Regions from separate parts of the Clostridium sp. AWRP genome, predicted to be linked through region 2. Evidence: riboswitches for the same ligand, from Rfam matches in the RefSeq annotation. Region 2 holds a riboswitch; each other region holds the start of a gene.

What was found. A riboswitch is a leader RNA that binds a small molecule or an ion and turns the genes downstream of it on or off. The one in region 2 is predicted to bind thiamine pyrophosphate.
Region 1: another riboswitch for thiamine pyrophosphate. It lies ahead of DMR38_RS22180 (cache domain-containing protein); the one in region 2 lies ahead of thiC (phosphomethylpyrimidine synthase ThiC).
Region 3: another riboswitch for thiamine pyrophosphate. It lies ahead of DMR38_RS06800 (thiamine phosphate synthase); the one in region 2 lies ahead of thiC (phosphomethylpyrimidine synthase ThiC).
Region 4: another riboswitch for thiamine pyrophosphate. It lies ahead of tenA (thiaminase II); the one in region 2 lies ahead of thiC (phosphomethylpyrimidine synthase ThiC).

The regions. Positions count from the first base shown of each region.
Region 1 covers NZ_CP029758.2:330,076-333,280, reverse strand. The annotation lists gene DMR38_RS22190 (hypothetical protein) at 189-281, opposite strand; gene DMR38_RS22185 (winged helix-turn-helix domain-containing protein) at 610-1,119, opposite strand; TPP riboswitch at 1,175-1,273, shown strand; gene DMR38_RS22180 (cache domain-containing protein) at 1,322-2,005, shown strand; partial or broken gene DMR38_RS22175 (methyl-accepting chemotaxis protein) at 2,030-2,998, shown strand; gene DMR38_RS01555 (carbon-nitrogen hydrolase family protein) at 3,162-3,205, opposite strand, start outside.
Region 2 covers NZ_CP029758.2:3,571,623-3,574,827, forward strand. The annotation lists gene thrC (threonine synthase) at 1-116, opposite strand, end outside; gene thiC (phosphomethylpyrimidine synthase ThiC) at 474-1,787, opposite strand; TPP riboswitch at 1,913-2,019, opposite strand; gene DMR38_RS16575 (aminotransferase class V-fold PLP-dependent enzyme) at 2,207-3,205, shown strand, end outside.
Region 3 covers NZ_CP029758.2:1,456,526-1,459,730, reverse strand. The annotation lists gene DMR38_RS06810 (methyl-accepting chemotaxis protein) at 1-365, shown strand, start outside; gene DMR38_RS06805 (response regulator) at 660-1,037, opposite strand; TPP riboswitch at 1,292-1,391, shown strand; gene DMR38_RS06800 (thiamine phosphate synthase) at 1,471-2,073, shown strand; gene DMR38_RS06795 (nicotinate phosphoribosyltransferase) at 2,238-3,205, shown strand, end outside.
Region 4 covers NZ_CP029758.2:2,891,314-2,894,518, reverse strand. The annotation lists gene DMR38_RS13165 (LysR family transcriptional regulator) at 1-380, opposite strand, end outside; gene DMR38_RS13160 (TspO/MBR family protein) at 536-1,036, shown strand; TPP riboswitch at 1,268-1,375, shown strand; gene tenA (thiaminase II) at 1,466-2,125, shown strand; gene DMR38_RS13150 (ABC transporter ATP-binding protein) at 2,130-2,882, shown strand; gene DMR38_RS13145 (ABC transporter permease) at 2,879-3,205, shown strand, end outside.

The sequences.
Region 1 (3,205 bases), 1.3 Mb from region 2:
AATTGATGCTATAGATATCCAAGTTGAAAGCTAAATTATTTATAGTAACTTTTGGCATTAACAAGGGACTTCATAACAGAGTGCTCTTTATCTGAATTACAATCGAGAAAAAGTTTTTCGATAAACTTTTTGAATTTACTAATAGACTCTCGAATTTTGCACTGAAAGCATATATCCTTAAGCCATTTTCACACATTTTCTTGTGAATTTAGCATAGGGGAATATGTTGGAAGATTAATCAAAAATAGTTTTTCTTTATGAAGTTCTGCAAATTCTTCGATATTCTTTGCTTTGTGAATTCTGTAATTGTCCCATATTAAAAATATCCTTTTACCTTTGCTTTGCCCAACAAGTTATTTTAAAAACTCAAGCATTTCTATAGAAGTAATTGAGTGTTGTGCTGGATATATATTGATTAGAGTATTATAATTCTTAGATATCTCTGTAGCACCAATGATATTGAAACCTGCTCGTATGTTATTACTTTCAATTATAGGGGATTGCCCTATAGGACTCCAACTCCTGCGGTTAACAGACTCTAGTCTTATTCTTGTTTCATCTTCAACATATAGGACGGAGTCATCTGTGTTCTCAATGATAGGCAGTAAATCAGCTATTTTTTTTAAAGATAGCTTGCAGCTCAGCATCTCCTTTGGTTAGTTTATATTGACCTCTTTTAAAGGAAAAGCCAAGACTTATTAGTAGTTGTCTTATCCACTTTTGTGAATAGGAGTTACCATATTTATCTTCAATATATTGGGATAATAAAGCTGTTGTCCAGCTGGACCGCGTATAACCAAAAGCTTCAGGTGACTTGCTTAGAACTACGTTCTTTAAATCCTTAAGCATTTCATCAGTAAAACTGCTTTTAGAACCGCCGCGATTATCTATAATTGAATCTATTCCATATTCGTTCCACTTGTGTATATAGGCAGTTATAGCTGCACGTGTTCTGCAAAGGGTGTTCATTATATCATTGGTATGAATTCCGTTATATCTCATTATTACAGTGCTTAAAAGCGCTCTGGTATACTTGCTCGTTGATGAGTTAATTATTTCATTTAATTCATTTATTGTATATCCATGTAGAGTTTCAACTTCTACTAAATGCATTTCCATATTATTTACTCCAATACTATATTTATTTATCAACTTGGATATCTATATACTTAGGTAAAATTTGCAGGGGAACTAATATAGTTGAGAAGGATAAAACCTAACCCTTAGAACCTGTCAGTTAATACTGTTGTAAGGAACCAAGCACAAACATGATAAAAAGTCTATTCTTATAGGAAAGGTAAAAAGAATAGGCGGTATGAGAATGAGCATAGTAGATACAAACGGGAATTTGCAGAACACAGATGGAACAACTGCAAATCTTAAAGAAAGATTATATATTCAAAAAGCCTTGTCTGGTAAAAGTAATGTATCAGATCCATTGATAAGCAAAAATAAAAGCGATGTAGTAGTTATGTATGCAGTTCCTATTAAAAACAATAATGAAATTGTAGGAGTATTACTTGAAACAAGGGATGGTAATCGTTTAAGCGACATAACTAATGAGGCTAAGTTTGGAAAAACAGGTTATGCATTTATGATAATAAAAGATGGAGCACTCATTGCTAATCCTGATAAAAATAAAGTCATAAAGATGGATAATCCCATTGAAGATGCAAAAAAAGATGCTAAACTGCAAGCTTTAGCAAATATTCATAAGAAAATGGGAACAGGAGAATCAGGAATGGATCAGTATGTTTATAATGGAGAAGATAAATATGTAGGATATGCTCCAGTCAAAGGAACTGAATGGTCTGTTGGAGTTTGCGTGTCAAAAGGCGAAATATTGTCAGAATTAAATACTCTAAGAATTCCCATTATAGGATTTTCCATACTATTTATGTTGCTTGGAGCTGCCATAGTTTATATTATTGCTAATAGCATCTCTAAAGGAATAAAATCTGCTTCGAAACATTTGAATTCATTAGCAGAAGGAGATTTATGCTAGGAAGTTTCACCTAAATATTTGCAAATGAAAGATGAAGTCGGAGCCATGACAAATTCCATGAAAGTGATGCAGGAATCATTAAAAGGAATGATTAACCGAATAAAAGAAAATTCTTTAAATATTAATATGCAGTCAGAAAACTTATCTTCCACTGCAGAAGAAATATCTAGTTCATCACAAAATGTTTCAGAAGCTATAAACGAAATTGCAAAAGGAACAAGTTCCCAATCTGAAGACTTAATAAATATAACAGATATTCTTAATAGCTTTAGTGATAAGTTATCTAAAATGGTTAATGAAATACAGGTTGTAGATTCGAAGTCTAGGGGAATTAGTTTAATGGCAAAAGAAAGTGGTACAGAAATGAATAAACTAAATCAATCTGTATCAAATGTTAGTAATTCATTTAAGATTTTTAATGGTAAAATTGTTGGACTTGGAAATAATATAAATGAAATAAATAAAATTATCAACATAATAAATGACATTGCAGAGCAAACAAATTTACTAGCATTAAATGCTGCTATTGAAGCAGCTAGGGCAGGAGAATCGGGTAAATGATTTGCAGTTGTTGCAGATGAAATAAGACAACTTGCTGAACAATCTCAATTATCATCAAAAAATATTAGTAAATTAATTAGTAAGATATCTAAAAATACTGATACTATAGTTCAAGACTCTGTGAATATGGATAGTGAATTAGTAAATCAAGTTAAAACTATAGATAGTTCGATAATATCATTTAAAAACATTATAGAAGCAGTAAATGACGTAATTCCTAAAATTGAAACAGTTATGAATTCTTCTGAAGACATAAATAAAGATAAAAATACTATTTTAAATAGGGTAGAAAATGTATCCTCAGTTTCACTTGAAGTTTCAGCAACTTCAAAAGAGATTTCAGTATCATCAGAAGAAATAGCAGCATCATCACAAACACTTAGTAATATGACTAAAGAAATGCTTGATGAAGTAAATAAATTTAAAATATAATATTTTAAATGTGCGTCCAGATGGGTACATACTTATCGGTGGAAATCCGATCTGGATACCAAGACTGATAATCATGTACCTGACCTGCTGCTTCTTTCTTTAAAAGTTATAAAAACTTCATCAAGTAATATTCACATTTTTAGTGTAATGGTTATTCTTGTTTTTAAAGAATTTTTGTCTGTCCAGCTTCGTTACCTATTGATAAAT
Region 2 (3,205 bases):
GGTATACTGTCTGGAACAAACAATCCACCATCTTCTGATATTCCTTTTAGTATAGCTTGAGATGCAGTATAGTTTCCATTTAATCCCCTAGTGCTGTTATAATGAATTTCTTTCAAGTGTATCTCTCCCTTTTCTATAATTTTTACTAAAATAGTTATACCTATATAATAACATACGAAATATAACTTGAAAATTACAGTTATATTAATTTACAAACCTATAACGATTTCAAAACAAAAAATCTATAGATATAGAGTTTTTAGCATAAGCGTAAAGTTAAACCAAAATTTATCACTAACTAGTTATTTTTACATTTATAAAATAAATAGAAAAGTCACTCCTAAAATTAGAGAAAAAATAAAAGGAGTGACTTTTGTGAAAAAATATTCAGTAAACATTTTCATTGAAAAATATGCCAAAAATTCCACAAGCCTCTTTCAGCTTATCTCCTTCAATTCCTTTAAGCTTACACATTAATCATCATCTCTTAAAACATTTAAATTTTTTCCTTCCATAACCTTATTCATATTTCTAACAGCACACATTTTTCCACACATAGTACATGTATGTTCATCTTCTGGTTTTGATTCTTCTCTGTATCTTCTTGCCTTTTCTGGATCTATAGATAAATCAAATATTTTTTTCCAATTAAGCTCTCTTCTAGCTTTACTCATAGCATTGTCCCAATCTCTTGCCCCTTTTATTCCCTTTGCAATATCTCCTGCATGAGCTGCAATTTTAGTAGCTATGATTCCTTCTTTCATATCTTCTAAGTTTGGAAGTCTTAAATGTTCTGCTGGAGTTACATAACATAGAAAATCTGCTCCTGAAGATGCAGCTATTGCTCCTCCTATAGCTGATGTAATGTGATCATAACCTGGTGCTATATCTGTAACTAAAGGTCCTAACACATAAAACGGTGCATTATGACACAATTTCTTTTCTATCTGCATATTTGCTTTTATTTCATCTAAACTCATATGCCCTGGTCCTTCTATCATAACTTGTACATTTCTCTCCCAAGCTCTTTTGGCAAGCTCTCCTAAAGTCATAAGCTCCTTAATTTGTGAAGCATCTGTAGAATCCTTTATAGCACCTGGTCTGCAAGCATCTCCTAAACTTATAGTTACATCATATTTTTCACATATATCTAAAACCTTATCAAAATGCTCGTAAAAAGGATTTTCTTTTTCATTTAATTGCATCCATGCATATATTAAGGATCCCCCTCTGGATACAATGTTCATAAGTCTTTCAGTTCTCCTAAATACTGCTGCAGTTTCTCTATTTATACCTGCATGAATAGTCATAAAATCCACACCATTCTGCGCATGCTTTTCAATTACACCTAAAAGTTCCTCTTCAGTTATGTCTTTTAATTCTTTATCATAAAATCCTATGGCATCATACATAGGCACTGTTCCTATCATAGCAGCTGACATTTCTACTAGTTTAGTTCTAAATTCTTCAGTTTTTCCAAAGCAGCTTAAATCCATTATAGCTTCTGCTTTCATTTCTAAAGCTATCTTAACCTTTTCTAATTCATCCTCTATGCAATTGCAGTCCTTTGAAATTCCCAAATTTACATTTATCTTAGTTTTGAGTCCTTGTCCTACACCTTCCGGATCTAATGCATTATGATTTTTATTAGCTGGTATTACAACTTGACCCTGCGCAACTAATTCCATTAGTTGTAGTGATTTCATGTTTTCTTTAGCAGCTACTCTCTCCATTTCCTTTGTAATTATACCTTTTTTAGCAGCATCCATTTGTGTTGTGTAATTCATTTTAAACATCTCCTTTAACATATTTTTTGAAAATTATGTTAAATAAAAAAGGAGGTGATTCTAAATCTCCCTCATATTCATCTTTATATAAATAAAAAAATGCAACCTTATAAAGTTGTATTTTAAAACTATATAAAGCTCTTCCCTACGCTGGAATTATCCAGATCAGGTATGAGGGTCAGAACTAACAGTTCTATCTCAGCCTATAACATAGACCCCCCTAGATTATTTAATTTTATATGTAAATTATATAATATATGTTTAATTTTTTCAACTGTACATTTTGATACCTTCAATAAGTAATTGGAGATTTACACCCAAATCCCCCTTTAACTTCTTATTAATAAAGTTATAATATAATTATGTTGAATTAATTATATTTTATAAATCTAGGAACCTAAAGAAAGGAGATAATCGTATTGGGAATTTATTTAGACAACGCTGCTACATCTTATCCAAAACCACCTGCAGTTGTAGATGCAATTTCAAATTTTATGAAGAACATAGGCGCTACTGCAGGAAGAGGAGCTTACAAATCAGCTATTGAAGCTGATAGACTTGTATTTAACTGCAGAGATAGTATATGTAAGTTATTTAACGGTAAAGACCCTTCTAACATAATCTTTACTTACAACATAACAGATTCACTTAATCTAATAATAAACGGAGTTTTAAATCAAGGAGATCATGTTATCACAAGTAGCTTGGAGCATAATTCTGTATGGAGACCTTTAAAAACTCTTGAACGGGACATAGGTATAGAAATATCTACACTTCCCTGTACAAATGAAGGAATATCAAAAGCCTGTGACATAGAAAAATTAATAAAGAAAAATACTAAGCTAATTGTATTCACTCATGCTTCTAACGTGCTTGGAACTATTCAACCTATAAGGGAGATAGGCGCTATAGCTAGAAAACATAAAATTCTATTTTTAGTAGATAGTGCACAGACAGCCGGAGCTTATCCTATTGATGTACAAAAAGACAACATAGATATTCTTGCCTTCACAGGTCATAAAAGTCTTTTGGGACCTACTGGCACAGGAGGACTTTTAATAAATTGCGATACTAATTGTATAAGGCCATTAAAATCTGGAGGAACTGGTGAAGATTCCAAAAATCCATACCAACCTGATTATTATCCTAATAAATTAGAAGCAGGCACCTTAAATGTAGCTGGAATAGTTGGTTTAGGAGAAGGAATTAAGTACATATATGATCTAGGAGTACAAAAGATAAGAGATACAGAAAATAAAATAATTGAGTATGCCCTCAAGAGATTAGAGGAAGTTCCAGGAATTCATATATATGGCCCAAAAGATGCGGAAAAAATAGTAGGTGTCATTTCATTTAATATAGAGAATATGTCTGGTGAAGATATTGCTTTTAAGCTGGATAAGGAATATGACATAATG
Region 3 (3,205 bases), 2.1 Mb from region 2:
ATAAATCAGAGACAGCAGTAAATGCTATTAAATCCGCTGAAAATGCCGTAGATGAGCAATATTTAGCCGTAGATCAAACTCATAAAATATTTAAAGTAATTCTAAAATCAATTGAATCAATGATTGCTAAAGTTGATGAGGTAAAAACATCTATTTCCGATATAAATGAGAAAAAGCAAGCTACAATATCTGAAATTGATAATATTTCATCTATATCACAGGAAACAGCTGCAGCTTCACAAGAAACTACAGCTTCCACAGAAGAAATATCAGCCACTATGGAAGAACTTACAAAGCATTCAAGTAATCTTCAAATATTAGCAGAACAATTAGCAGCTGAAATAAATAAATTTAAAATTAGCTAAGAGACAAAATTAAGCTACTATATTTTATATAGCAGCTTAATCTTAAATTAATTACTCAACTCTCACAAATTAAGAATTAATAATGAAGAATTAATAGTGAAGGATGATTTTTAGCTATCGCAAAAAATCTTTAAATTTTATATAAATCAACTCGGCTATGTTTTGCTTTAGCAAAACGAGCTTTCAAAAATTAACTAAAGATTTTTTGTAGTGTAACGGAAAAAAATCCACATTAACTATTAATTCTTCACTCTTAACTCTTAACTATTAACTAAAAAAATTGTTTCATAAGAATCACTTGATAAATATCCTATTTACTAATTCTATAAGTTCATCCTTTACCCAATCCTTTTTAAAAAAGTAAGTAGCTCCAAGATCTTCACATATTCCATTTTCATCTGAAAAATCTTTTTCCCCTCCATCGGAAAGAATAATTATTTTTAAATCTTTATACTCCCTTTTTAATTCTATAAGAACTTCTATTCCACTTTTTTTAGGCATATATATATCCGTGATTACTAGATCAATATTACCACTTTCTTTAAATACTTTAATTCCTTCTTCACCATCTCCTGCTTCATATACTTTATAATTTGCTTCCTCTAGAATTTTCCTTATAAATTGTCTCACACTTAAAGAATCATCAATTATTAATATATTTTTTTTACCCATAATTCTTTAAAACTCCCCTCATAAAGTTTATCTAATTTAATACTTTTTATATGATATCTACCATACGTAATACTCCCATTAATTTTGTAAATCAACCATAAAGTTACCTAAGCATACAAATAATCACAAATTCATATTCTAATTATACAAAATATTAGAATAATTTTCTATAGTTTATGCCATTTTATTACAAACAATATTCTAAATCATTTACATATATAAGACTAAGTAGTATTATATACCTATAAATCAATAAATTGTTGTGGGGGAACCAGTTTGGTTGAGAAGGTAAAACCTGACCCTTTGAACTTGATGTAGTTAACACTACCGTAGGGATGCAAATTAATAAAGATATATTTCAAGGAGTGTTTACAATATAAACACTCTTTTTTATTTTTAGAAATAAAAGAAAAGATTGGGAGTCCATGATACTATGAACAAAAAATTATATATAGTAACAAACAGAAAGCTTGTAAAAAATAAGAACATGATTGATATCTTAAAGGGTTCCATATTAGGTGGCGCAGACGCCATAATTTTACGTGAAAAAGATCTTACTTACAGTCAATTGGTTCCAATTGCTGAGAAAATAAAGAGAATTACAGATTCTAACAATATACCCTTAATAATAAACAACAATATAGAAACAGCTTTAAAAATAGACTCCAAAGGATTTCACACAAGTTATAAAGATTATATGAATAGCAATTTAAAATTGAAATGCACTGTAGGTGTATCTGTGCACAATACTTTGGAAGCTATAAACGCACAAAAAAAAGGCGCAGATTATCTCCTTGCGGGACATATTTTTGAAACAAACTGTAAAAAAGGACTAAAAGGCAGGGGTATTTCATTTTTAAAAGAAATCATAAATAACGTTTCAATTCCAGTTATTGCAATAGGTGGAATAACTGAGACTAATATAGATATAGTACTAAGAACCAAAGTTCATGGTGCAGCTGTAATGTCTCTTGTAATGGCTTCAGATGACCCTTTTACTACAACTTATAATCTAAAAAAACATTTTAAAAGATGAAGGTATGATAAAATTTAGAGATAAAATCATGAATTACATTCTTCAATAAAGTTCAGAATTCTGTAAATGTGCAACCTTGTAATATGATAATTTAAGTATTACAATGTATACATATGTATATTTTTTTATCATAATAAAAACATAGATAAGAGGAGATTTTCATTATGGAAAGCACAAAGAACTTTAATGTGAGAAACGAGAGAAACCTCACAATGCTAGTAGATTTCTATGAATTTACTATGGGTAACGGGTATTTGAAAACCAATATGGGTAATAGAATAGCCTATTTTGATATGTTTTTCAGAAAGATTCCAGATGAAGGTGGTTATTGCATAATGGCAGGTGTTCAACAAGTTATAGAATACCTGTCAAATTTAAGTTTTACAGATGAAGATATAGAGTATCTAAGGGGTAAGAAACAATTTTCAGAAGACTTTTTAAATTACCTAAAAGATTTTAGATTTTGCTGTGATGTATGGGCAGTACCCGAGGGAACCCCTATATTTCCAAATGAACCGCTAATAACTGTAAGAGGCCCCGCTATTCAAGCTCAGTTTGTTGAAACCATGATACTTCTAACTATAAATCACCAGACTCTAATTGCAACAAAAGCAAGTAGGATTTGTAGATCAGCAGGCACTAGACCTGTAATGGAATTTGGTTCTAGGCGTGCTCAAGCTCCTGATGCAGCTATATATGGTGCCAGGGCTGCAGTTATAGGTGGATGTAATTCCACTGCTTGTACTATATCTGAACAAATGTTTGGTATGCCTGCAGTTGGTACAATGGCTCACAGTTGGATACAACTTTTTCCATCAGAATATGAATCTTTTAAGGCCTGGGCTGAAGTATACCCTGATAATTGTGTACTACTTATTGATACATACAATGTACTGAAATCCGGCCTACCCAATGCTATAAAGGTTTTCAAAGAAATCTTAATTCCAAATGGCCATAAACCTAAGGGAGTAAGAATTGATAGCGGAGATATAACTTACTTAACAAAAGAATGTAGAAAAATACTTGATAGCGCTGATCTTGAAGATGTTAACATAGTTATTTCAAACTCATTAGATGAATTTATCATAACTGACGTACTTAGAGAAGGTGCCTGCATTGATTCTTTTGGTGT
Region 4 (3,205 bases), 680 kb from region 2:
AGTTCTACTAGATTGATTAGAAAAGAAGGATTCTCTAGTTCAAAGCGACTCATTGGAATATATAAATTAAAATTACCGATAATAGGCAAAGACAGTACTGTTATTCTATCTTTATAACCAGGCTGTAGTTTTTTGGACATATATGTTAAACGATAAATCTCGTCTAATGTATGCCTAGCTTGGGGTAATAATCGTTTCCCTTCAATAGTTAATTTTACACGTCTATGTTTACGATTAAAGAGTTGAACACCTAATTCACGTTCTAATGCTTGTATTTGTTTACTAACAGAAGATTGAGCAATATTTAGCTCTAAGGCAGTTTCCATATAACTGCCAGTATCTACTACAGTTATAAAATATTTTAATTGTTCTTCTGTCATTTTACCTCACCTATTCTGTTTTTTAATTAATTATATAATAACTTGAAATTGATTACAAGCATCATTTTTGCATAGGATTCTTTCGATTAATAGATATTATATTTTCAGAATAAAAGTCTTTCCTTTAAAATATAATAGCAGTAGGAGGTGAATTTATGTTTTGTAACGTATTTAAGGTAAATGGAGAAAAGCATATTGGAAAACTTATTATAAGTATTGTAATTGCAGAAGGAGTCGGAGCTATTAGTGCTTTTCTAGGAATGTCTAACCGAGAAATGTACAGTCAGCTTGTTAAACCTGTGTTTTCACCGCCTGGCTGGATATTTCCTATAGTGTGGATTATTTTATTTTTTCTTATGGGTACAGCTGCATATAGAATATGGATTAAAGGAAAGCAGGGAGAAGATGTTAAGAGGGTGCTGGCGCTGTATGTTGTCCAACTGGTATTAAATTTTATGTGGACAATTATATTTTTTAGATTTCAGTTATATGGTTTAGCTTTTCTAGAACTGATGATTTTGTTAGTATTTATTTTAATGACGACTTTTGAGTTTAGTAAAATTGATAAAACAGCAGCTTATTTAATGATACCATACATACTTTGGGTGTCATTTGCAGGCATATTAAATTATGCAATATGGATGCTAAATAAATGACATATATAATTAGGTATTGTTGTGAGAATATTTGAGATTTTGCATATTCACTCTTGAATGTTAAAATTAACTATTTTACGTTCAGAAGTGAATTTTTGTTTTTAAAGATATGTATAAAAGAATTAAACTTTGATATAATATGTGTTTAAATTTGCCTTTTTAGCATGTTGACCAATTTTTGTTATTGTAGTAACATAGAAATTGGATAGATAATGTAAAAATTAAATAAAATTAGTATCCCAGGGGGGCTGGTGTTACCGGCTGAGAGTAAGAATATAATTCTTAGACCCTATACCTGATCTGGTTAATGCCAGCGTAGGAAGAGGTTTTTATGTAATTGATAAATAAAGGTACAAGCTTCCTAAGAGGTTTGTACCTTTTATTTTTAATTAATAATGTGTATGTCAGATGAAAAAGGAGTAATTTATTATGAAAACGTCTATGAAATTATACGAAAGTGTAAAAGATATATGGGATTCTTACTATGAACATCCATTTGTAAAGCAAATAGGAAAGGGAAACTTGGAAATAGATAGATTCAAGTTTTATATGATTCAAGATTACATATATCTTTTGGATTATGCAAAAGTGTATGCCTTAGGGGTGGTAAAATCCAGTGAAGAAAGTATAATGCAGGGATTCTCAAAGATGGTGGACAATATATTAAATGGAGAAATGAATATTCATAGGCATTATATGAAAAAAATAGGCATTAAAAAAGAAGAAATAGAAAATGCTAAAGCTTCTATTGAAAATATTTCATATACAAGCTATATGCTGTCTGTGGCTCAAATGGGAGATTTAATGGATTTAACTACTTCTCTTTTAGCTTGTATGTGGAGTTATTATTTAATTGGTAAAAAATTGAGTAAAATAGATGGGGCACTGGACAATGAGTTTTATGGACAGTGGATAAAAGGATATATATCTAGTGATTATGAAAAGGAGACTAGGTGGGTGATAGATTTGTTAGATTATTTGACAGAAAATATATCGAAAAAGAAATTTAGCAGGTTAAAGGAAATATTTATAAATACAAGCAAGTATGAATATATGTTCTGGGACATGGCTTATAACAAGGGGATGTGAAATCATGCTGAAATTTAAAAATGTAAGTTTCAAATACGAGGAAGATCCTGATTTTATTATAAAAAATCTCGATTTTGATGTAGGTAAAGGGGAATTTATAAGTATAGTAGGTCCCAGCGGATGTGGAAAAAGTACTGTATTTAGACTTATTTGTAAGCTGGAAAAGGCTTTTGGGGGAGATATAATTTTAAAAGATAAAAATATAAATGATTTAAAAGGTTACATAGGATACATGCCGCAAAATGATCTCCTTATACCCTGGCGAACTATACTTCAAAATGTATATCTTCCCCTTGAAGTTAAAGGTGAAAATTTAAAAAAGGCACAGGTTCAGGCAGAAAAAATGCTAACAGATTTTGGACTTGAAAAATATAAAAATAAATATCCAAAGGATTTATCAGGAGGTATGCGGCAAAGGGCGTCTTTTGCAAGAACTCTGCTTACGGGAGCAGAGGTGCTGCTTTTGGATGAACCGTTTAGTGCATTAGATGCTATAACAAGAGTTTCTATGCAGGAATGGCTCATTGATAAATGGCTAGCTTTAGATAAAACTATATTATTTATAACCCATGATGTAGAAGAAGCTCTTTTTTTATCAACTAAGATATTTGTTACATCAGAAACTCCAATAAGAAAATTTAAAGAAATAAAAGTGCCTCTCAACTATCCAAGGACTAGAAGTATGATAGATACACCTCCTATATTAAAGATAAAAGAGGAACTTATAAGTGAACTAAAAAAGGGGGTTAAGCTGTGAAAAGGTATAGATCATCCATAATAGTTGCTGTATTGTTTTTTGCAATATGGCAGGCTCTAGCAATGTATATAGATGCAATGTATATACTGCCTTCTCCTACTGCCATTTTAGAAAAAATATGGGAACTTAAAGATGTTTTATTTTTAGTACATCTTCCTGCTACTCTTTTGATTACTATTGAGGGACTTTTTATATCTATAGTGCTTGGGGTAGTGATTGCTGTGGCTATGAATATAAGTGAAAGAATACAAAGAGCTCTCTATCCAATTGTAATTGTAACCCAAACAGTTCCAATTACTGCACTTGCACCTATATTCATACTT